One region of the Martinezella sp. CNPSo 3957 genome, then DNA from elsewhere that is predicted to be linked to it. Evidence: predicted binding sites of a transcription regulator. Region 1 holds the regulator's gene; each other region holds the start of a gene.
The links. The regulator LexA, encoded in region 1, represses DNA repair genes until DNA is damaged. The targets are predictions, from matches to a motif close to TGTTCNNNNTGTGTTCNG.

Region 1 (2,205 bases):
ACCGGTGAGGGACTGGAGCTTGTGATCGCTATTGCAAAAACGGTGGCTGGGTGGGGAGGTGATATCACCTTCGGCCGCCAGCCTGGCTGGCTGATGCCGACTTTCATTGCCGGCTTCCTGATCATGAGCATGTTGCGGACCCGGCTTCGCCATCTGGGCCTGTTGCTGCTGCTGTCATCTGTCGGTGTGGCCGCGTTCGGCTCTGGTGTGCCGAAGCCGGATCTGATGATCTCGGAAGATGGCATTCTGGTTGCCTTGCGCCAGGATGATATCCTCGCCACCAATCGCGAGAGACCGCAGGCCTTCATCTTTGAGCAATGGCAAAAAGCACTGGTCGCAGCCGAACATCAACCGCCGACCATGCTTCCGACCGATAGCCGGCTTCCGCAGATCAGCAAGACGGATCGGCACAAGCGACTAAGTAACGAGGAGGAGAAGGCGGTCCGCACCGCAATGGAAGAAGCTTTGGACCGCACCATGCAAGGCAGCTTTGCCTGTCAGAAGGGAGCATGGTGTGTCGCCATGCTCGAAAACGGCGCGATATTGGTCACCATTGAGAATGCAGCCTATCTGCCCGCGGCTTGCGACACCGGGAGCATTGTTGTGACGCCAATCCGGCTGCGGCTGGACCATTGCCGTTCCGGAGCAACGCTCATAACCGGTGCGACATTGCGCAAAACCGGCTCCATCGAAATGGTGCTTACCTCAGACAAGCCCATTATATCCGCCGCATTCAACAACCCGCAGCGCCCCTGGACCAGGCATCGAACCTATGATTGGCGCACCGGCAAATTCGACGCGCCAATTGCAAAGGCGCCGCCAGTCCCGGACAATTCACCGGTCAGTGATAGCGACGAATAAGGCCGACGAGCTTGCCCTGAACCTTGACGCGATCCGGCCCGAAGATGCGGGTTTCATAGGCTGGGTTCGCGGCTTCCAGCGCGATGGAGGCACCCTTGCGACGGAAGCGCTTCAAGGTAGCTTCTTCATCGTCGACGAGTGCAACGACGATATCGCCGGGATTGGCCGTGGTCGAATTGCGGATAATGACCGTATCGCCGTCGAAAATTCCGGCGTCGATCATCGAATCCCCTCGAACTTCAAGCGCATAATGTTCGCCGGAGCCGAGCATGTCGGCGGGAACCGTAATGTCGTGCGTATTGTTCTGGATGGCCGAGATCGGAACGCCCGCTGCGATGCGACCCATCACCGGTACGGACGCCGAGCCGTTGTGATCGTCATTTGCCACCTTCGACGGAGCGGGCGGGGCAACGGGCTGCGGCTTGCCGAGGCTGCCCTCGATGACGCTCGGCGAAAAGCCGCGACGCGGCTGAAGGCTGGGATTATAAGCATCCGGGAGCTTGATGACTTCGAGAGCCCTGGCCCTGTTCGGCAGCCGGCGGATAAAGCCGCGCTCCTCCAGCGCCGTGATCAGACGATGGATACCGGATTTGGATGCCAAATCCAATGCATCCTTCATCTCGTCGAAGGACGGCGGAACACCGGATTCCTTCATGCGTTCGTGAATGAAGAGAAGCAGTTCCTGCTGCTTGCGCGTCAACATCGTCTTGGAACCCCAGAATCAAGAAAAGCCGTGAAACAAATCCAGAACGGACACTATATGTTCCATATGTGTTCCGCAAGTGCTTAAATTTCGGTAAAGCCTTGTAGTGTCAGTTAAATAATTACGACTTACGAATGGGTCGGGTTAGGATGTCGAGACGTTATATAGGCCTCAACCATTTGAAAAATATAGAAAATATCGCCATTTCCGTTCTCGGGCTTTACTGCTCGGTCGGCGTATTCAAGAAGCGGATCCATATTGGACGTCATTGGCCACACGCGTTGAGGGTAAGAATCAGCAATCACGTTTGCGAGATTGCTTTCAGTCCTGCCCCTATGCGTTGAGTGTTCCATACTCCTATCTTGAATTGCGCGGGGGAAGGGCGCAAATCTGCTGCCACAGGCAAACAGGAGGAACCATGATTTCGTCACCGCACCCGCTGGATCATCTCGTGCTGCCGACCGTCAATATCGCTCTGGCGCGCGAACGCCTCGGCAAGCTCGGTTTCACGGTGGCTCCGGATGCGCGTCATCCCTTTGGCACACAGAACGCCTGCGTCTTCTTTGCCGATAAAACCTATCTCGAACCCCTGAGCGTGGCATCTCTGGAGCAGTGCGAGAGGAGCATTTTGGACGGCAATG
Region 2 (2,205 bases), on a different contig from region 1:
GTGAAGGCGATATTGGCTGGCCTTGTGCCGTCGGTGCGGATATGGCCGGCCATTTTTCCCTCGGCGTCCACCATAGAAATTTCACCCAGGCCGTACATGGCACAATACAGCATGCCATTGCGATCAAAAGCGAGGCCTGCCGGTCCGCGCAGCGCATTGACGGCAGGCGATGTCATCGACTGGACAAACATTTCCTGCCTGCCGCCCACGACCTGCCGATAGATTTTTCCGGTCAGCGTTTCGCTATAATAGAGCAATCCGTCGGCATCGAAGGCAATGCCGCTCGCAAAGAGCAAGCCGGCTGCCAGGACCCGGATGACCCGGCCCTCGGCCGGATCGATCTGATAGACACAGCCATTATAAGCCGCCTTGAAGAAATCGGGATGGATGTGGCCGCCTTCGAGAAGATTGGCAAGAGGGATGCCGGAATCAGTCATGTAAAGCAGGCCGTCAGGTCCGAAAGCGAGTGCATTCGGATGGAGAAACGGACCATCGGCGCTGCCTTCAATGACCTGCAGGACGCGGCCTTGCGCCGATAATCTGACAAGGGAATTCTCCGGGCCATTGGCGACCCAGAAACATCCGTCACCATCCGCCGCAATCCCCATCGGCCAGCCACCGACCCGGCAAAGTTCCTGCGATACGCCGCTTGCGTCGAAAAGTTTCAGACAGCGGCGACTGGCATCCATTTCTACGACCGCGAGGCGGCCGTCCGGCAAGGCCACGAGGCCGCTAGGCAGACGCAGCCCGGTGGCAATCGTTTCGTTCATGTTTTGAAACCTTCATTCTACGCATTACGAAGCCCCAAAAACTCAAAATGCTGCGCCGAAATGATACATAAGCATGAAGAAGATCCTTTTCGAGCCGAACGAGTGCAAATCCCGATAAGATTCTTGCGCCAGAGGTCACATCCGCGTGCAGGCCCTGCTCATCTTGACAGGCTTTAGCGATTCGGAACATCCATAGAACGTTCCTATATTTTCGCGTTTGCGATTCGCCGCATATCGCGCTCCGTGCCGGCCGCCGGAGATAGTCAGGAGAGTTGATGACCGCCGCCTATCTGGAAAAGCTAAACCCGGAGCAACGGCTGGCGGTGGAGCATGGCACGACGGAGGGTAACAGCCATATTGCCGGGCCGCTGCTCGTCATAGCGGGAGCCGGCTCCGGCAAGACGAATACGCTTGCGCATCGTGTCGCGCATCTGATCGTTAAAGGCGCAGACCCGCGCCGCATCCTGCTGATGACCTTTTCGCGCCGCGCCGCAGCCGAAATGGGCCGCCGTGTCGAGCGCATCTGCCGCGAGGTGCTGGGTGCGAATTCCGGCATCACCGCCGATGCACTTGCCTGGACCGGCACGTTCCATGGTATCGGTGCGCGCCTGCTCCGGGATTATGCAGAACAGATCGGCATCGACCCGGCCTTCACGATCCACGATCGGGAAGACAGCGCCGACCTCATGAATCTGGCGCGCCACGACCTCGGCTTTTCGAAGACGGAGAACCGCTTCCCGACCAAGGCGACCTGCCTTGCCATCTATTCGCGCTCCGTCAATGCCGAAGCGCCGCTCGACGGTGTGCTGCGCGACTTCTTCCCATGGTGCGCCATGTGGGAGCAGCAGCTGCGTGATCTTTTCGCCTGTTATGTCGAGGCAAAGCAGGTGCAGAACGTACTCGATTACGACGACCTGCTGCTCTATTGGGCGCATATGCTGCAGGAGCCTCTGATCGCCGAGGATATCGGCAGCCGTTTCGATCATGTGCTCGTCGATGAGTATCAGGACACCAACCGGCTGCAGTCCTCCATCCTGCTCGCCCTGAAGCCGGATGGCCGCGGTTTGACCGTCGTCGGCGACGACGCGCAATCGATCTATTCCTTTCGCGCCGCCACCGTACGCAACATTCTCGATTTCCCCAAGGCCTTCACGCCCTCTGCCGACATTGTTACGCTCGACCGCAACTACCGTTCGACACAGCCGATCCTGGCCGCCGCCAATGCCGTGATCGATCTTGCCTCCGAGCGCTTTACCAAGAACCTGCGCACCGAGCGGCAAAGCGTAGAGCGGCCGCGGCTGGTGACCGTGCGTGATGAGGCCGATCAGGCGCGCTACATCGCCGATCAAATACTGGAAAATCGCGAGGGTGGCGCAAGGCTCAAGCAGCAGGCCGTGCTCTTCCGTACCTCGAGCCACAGCGGCCCGCTGGAAGT
Region 3 (2,205 bases), on a different contig from region 1:
GCGGATGGTGGAGCGGCTGCACCTTGTCCAGGCGGAGAGACTCGTCCATAAAGCTCGTCTGATCGCGCAGCGTTCTTCGGGCGCCGCTGCAACGCCCCGCACCGATGGCTGATTGCCAAATACAAGAAAGATGCTTTGATGAAACTCTACCGTTTCCTCACCGGCCCCGACGACGCTTCCTTCTGCCACAAGGTGAGCGCGGCGCTGAACAAGGGCTGGGAGCTATACGGTTCGCCGACCTATGGCTTCAATTCTGCAAGCGGGCGGATGGAATGCGGCCAGGCCGTCGTCAAGGACGTGGTCGGCAAGGATTACGATCCGGAGATGAAGCTTTCGGAGCAGTAAGCGCCGGCTGAAATTCTTCATTCCCCCGGCCGTCTTGCGGTCGGGGTTTGTATCAGCGATCCGTCGCTTCTTCGGCGCTCGCCTCGATGCGCTCCATATCCTCGTCGCTCAGGCCGAAATGGTGGCCGATCTCGTGGATCAGGACATGGGTGATGATGTCGCCGAGGGTTTCCTCGTTTTCAGCCCAATAGTCGATGATCGGCCGGCGATAGAGGCGGATCTTGTTGGGCATATCGCCGGTCTGGGCGGTAAAGCGCTCCGAGATGCCGCGACCTTCGAAAAGGCCGAGCAGGTCGAAGGGTGTTTCCAGCGCCATATCCTCGAACACTTCGTCATCCGGGAAATCCTCGATGAGAATGACGAGGTTGCCGGTGAGCGAGCGAAATTCTTCCGGCAGGTGGCTGTAAGCCTCCATTGCCAGGGATTCGAATGTGCTGATGGAGGGAGAATGGCGATCCCGCCAATCTTCGCTCTGGTCAACGCGAGCCATGAATATTCCTTCCTTGGCTGGTCATATAGAGACTTTGCGCTGCTTTTACGAGAGCGGAATAGAGCGTGATACCGAAAAGTGTTTGAGCGGTTTTCGATCGACATCATGCTCTACTTTTTTGATTCTAGAGCGGATTCGGATTTTCGGGCGACAGACCGAAATCATCTGGCTCGGTTCAAAGGAATATTTTCTTATGAAATGGTGTTGACTCTTTCTCCAAGCTCTGGAATCCATAAGAACATAACAGGAACATTATCGATCTGGAGTGAACGTCATGGCCGAGGCTGCCGTGGCGCGGGAAACGCTTTTTGCCCTGCGTGAAACCATTGCCCGACTGGAAGGCAGGCCGATCCCGGCGCTGGCAGCCTCGACGCATGAGGCTTTGGCAGACAAGCCGGTGAGAGAGGTGATGGGTATTGCGAAATCCCTGCCTACTGAGCCTAGGCTTGAGCAGTCGCTCCTTCCGATCGGCATCGATGAGCTCGATGCAGCGCTGCAAGGCGGTCTGCCGCTCGATGCGCTGACGGAAATCCGCTCGCTCGGCCTGCGCAATGCCGGGGCGGCCAGCGGCTTTGCCCTTGCGCTTGCGGCGAGACTGCATGCGCGAGCATCGGATATGGTCGCGGCCAAGTCTCCGGTCCTGTGGATCGGCGATACGGTCGCAACGATGGAGGCAGGCCTGCCCTATGCCATCGGCATCGGCGATTTCGGGCTGGAGCCTCAGGCTCTCCTACAGGCGTCGCCGCGCAAGCTCGACGATGCGCTCTGGGTGGCGGAAGCAGCCCTTGGCAGCGCTGCCTTTGCCGTCGTCATTCTGGAAGTGCGCGGCAATCCCGCCCGTTTCGGTCTGACCGAGAGCCGACGGCTGGCGCTGAGGGCCAAGGCGGCGCGACGGCCCTTGTTTCTGTTGCGACAGGGAGGCGAGGAGGAAGCAAGCAGCGCCCTCTTCCGCTTTTCCGTCGAACCCGCGCCGGCGCAGGCGCGGCCCCTGCCGGACGGATCGGTGCTTGGCGGCAGCATCGGTCACCCGGCTTTTCGTCTGACCTTGGAAAAGAGCCGAAACCCGGCGCCTCTTTCCATAACCCTGGAGTGGAATGCCCATGACCGCCGCTTTGCCCCTATCTCCGATGTTCAGTACCCCGCCTTTCCCGGCGAACACGCAACGCATTCTGGCGCTGACCTTCCCGCATCTGCCGACCGACCGGATCGCGCGCAAGCGCTGGGGTCTGTCCTGGCGTTCGACAGGCAGGCTTGAAGCGCCGCCGCTTGCCTGTGCCGGCAAGCTGAACAATGCCATGCGGCTGACCGCGCTCAATGAACGGGCTGAAATGATCGGCCTGAAGCAGGGTCAGGGCGTGGCTGAGGCAAAG
Region 4 (2,205 bases), on a different contig from region 1:
CATAGGTCCAAGTCCTTATCTGCGCGATTCGCGCCGAAAGCGTGTCGATCTCGCCATCCGTCCGATCGGCGCGATGCACCTGTTCGGCCAGGAAGTCCTCTTTCACCGTGCCATAGCGCACGAGATCAGAAAAGAGGGTGGCGATGAGATCAGCATGCTGGGCAGGCGTGATGCGCCGATAGTCGGGAAGCGCACAGGCCTCCCACAATTTCTCAACCCGAGCCGGGTTGCTGGCAAGATCGACTATCTCCAGATCGCGTGACAGATATTCCAATGCCTGCTGGTCTACCGCAGGCAGCGCGCGCGTCAAGCCCTGCACGCGAGGCGCGTCTTCCAAACTGCTACGCAACGCCGCGATCGAAGCGAAATCCAGTTCTTTGGTGCGCCATTGCAGCACCTTGACCATGTCGAATTCGTGTCCCTCGATCCGGCGCACGAGTTCGTCGTCGAAAGGATCGACCTGTCCCGTCACCCCGAAGGTACCGTCCTTGAGATGGCGGCCGGCGCGACCTGCGATCTGACCGAGCTCGGCCGGATTGAGATTGCGGAATTGATAGCCGTCGAACTTGCGGTCCTGCGCAAAGGCGACGTGATCGACATCGAGGTTGAGCCCCATGCCGATCGCATCGGTCGCAACCAGATATTCGACATCGCCGGCCTGATAGAGAGCCACCTGCGCATTGCGGGTACGCGGGCTGAGCGCCCCGAGAACAACCGCCGCGCCACCGCGCTGGCGGCGGATAAGCTCTGCGATCGCATAAACCTCGTCGGCGGAAAAGGCGACGATGGCCGTGCGCTGCGGCAGGCGCGTGATCTTCTTCTGCCCGGCGTAGAAAAGATGCGATAGCCTCGGCCGTTCGAGGACGGTAATCCCAGGCAGAAGCTGTTCAAGGATCGGCCGCATCGTGCCGGCGCCGAGCAGCAGGGTTTCATCGCGGCCGCGCAGATGCAGAAGGCGGTCGGTAAAAATATGTCCGCGCTCCAGATCGCCGGCAAGCTGCACTTCGTCGATCGCAACGAAGGAGGCGCGCGTCTCGCGCGGCATGGCCTCCACCGTGCAGACCGAATAGCGCGCATTTGGCGGCGATATCTTTTCCTCGCCGGTCACCAGCGCGACATTGTGCGCGCCGACCTTCTCGACGACGCGCGTATACACTTCACGGGCAAGCAGCCGCAGCGGCAGGCCGATCACGCCGCTGCCGTGTGCCACCATGCGCTCGATGGCATAATGGGTCTTGCCGGTATTGGTCGGTCCGAGCACTGCGGTCACGCCGCGTCCGCTCAGGATCATGGGCTGCGAAGTCTGAGTCATAGGTCCGTGCATAGGCGAGAAACAGCCGTCTTCCGATCAGCCAGTTCCTCCTGGAGGAAACGAACAGATGACGACCATATGTGACAAAGGCAAGACCCGAATGAAAAAACAGATGCGGCAACATTCGATTTCATATTTGAGCGCCTCAACCATAAGCTACATTTACGTTGCATCCCATGCGAGTCCGGGCGATTCCGGAACAGCCTGAGAACGAATCGGAGACGAATCGCTGACTCCGTCATGTTCCTTATTTGTTCACGACTACATATGGATTTCAATGAAAAGATTCCCACCAAATGCTGAATCTCGTTTACACGGCTTTCCGCAGGAAAAAGGAGTCAAGCGGAGAATCCTCAGCCAGAGAAATTTCGCGCCGCGCCATCGTTAACAATCTGTAAATAATAAAGTTTCGCATGAATCAGCGGACGACATCAACATCCAGGCCAAAGCCGGAACGAATCGGCGACGAATCGCAGATTCCAAGCAATTCTGTTTTTGTTCTCCACAATATCTAGCGTTTTCCCGGCAGGGACATACCGGACTCTGAATGGTTGAGATGCGAATCCGAGCCGAATCTGCGATTGCGGTTCGTCTTTTGACGAGCGCAGCTATAATGAATCGACAAATGCACGCAAAAGGTGCAATCGTTAACACAACGATCAAAGCCGGAACGAATCGGTGACGAATCGCGGATATCAGCGGGTATCGCATTTGTTCACGGCTACATGTTGTATTTCGCCGGAGCAGCATCGCGACATAGAGGTCAGCTTGAAGGGCAATGCTGTTGCGGAGTTCGCTGCAAATTAACGAATCCGCCCACGAACACACCACCTGGACGATATTTGCCGGCGGCAGCATCCTTGTATTCGGCATGGCGGCAAACGCCGAGCCGT

Region 2: a site for LexA is predicted at 953-970, ahead of AC13QE_RS14055 (ATP-dependent helicase). Genes of this name have one in related genera too.
Region 3: a site for LexA is predicted at 1,070-1,087, ahead of AC13QE_RS25955 (ImuA family protein). Genes of this name have one in related genera too.
Region 4: a site for LexA is predicted at 1,554-1,571, ahead of AC13QE_RS16500 (helicase-related protein). Genes of this name have one in related genera too.

The regions. Positions count from the first base shown of each region.
Region 1 covers NZ_JBXSOU010000008.1:169,636-171,840, forward strand. The annotation lists gene AC13QE_RS19670 (ComEC/Rec2 family competence protein) at 1-861, shown strand, start outside; gene lexA (transcriptional repressor LexA) at 842-1,564, opposite strand; gene AC13QE_RS19680 (VOC family protein) at 1,983-2,205, shown strand, end outside.
Region 2 covers NZ_JBXSOU010000005.1:62,244-64,448, forward strand. The annotation lists gene AC13QE_RS14050 (SMP-30/gluconolactonase/LRE family protein) at 1-770, opposite strand, end outside; gene AC13QE_RS14055 (ATP-dependent helicase) at 1,046-2,205, shown strand, end outside.
Region 3 covers NZ_JBXSOU010000014.1:109,489-111,693, forward strand. The annotation lists gene AC13QE_RS25940 (HpcH/HpaI aldolase/citrate lyase family protein) at 1-112, shown strand, start outside; gene AC13QE_RS25945 (DUF1737 domain-containing protein) at 139-345, shown strand; gene AC13QE_RS25950 (metallopeptidase family protein) at 398-835, opposite strand; gene AC13QE_RS25955 (ImuA family protein) at 1,110-2,090, shown strand; gene AC13QE_RS25960 (Y-family DNA polymerase) at 2,131-2,205, shown strand, end outside.
Region 4 covers NZ_JBXSOU010000006.1:153,998-156,202, reverse strand. The annotation lists gene AC13QE_RS16500 (helicase-related protein) at 1-1,312, opposite strand, end outside.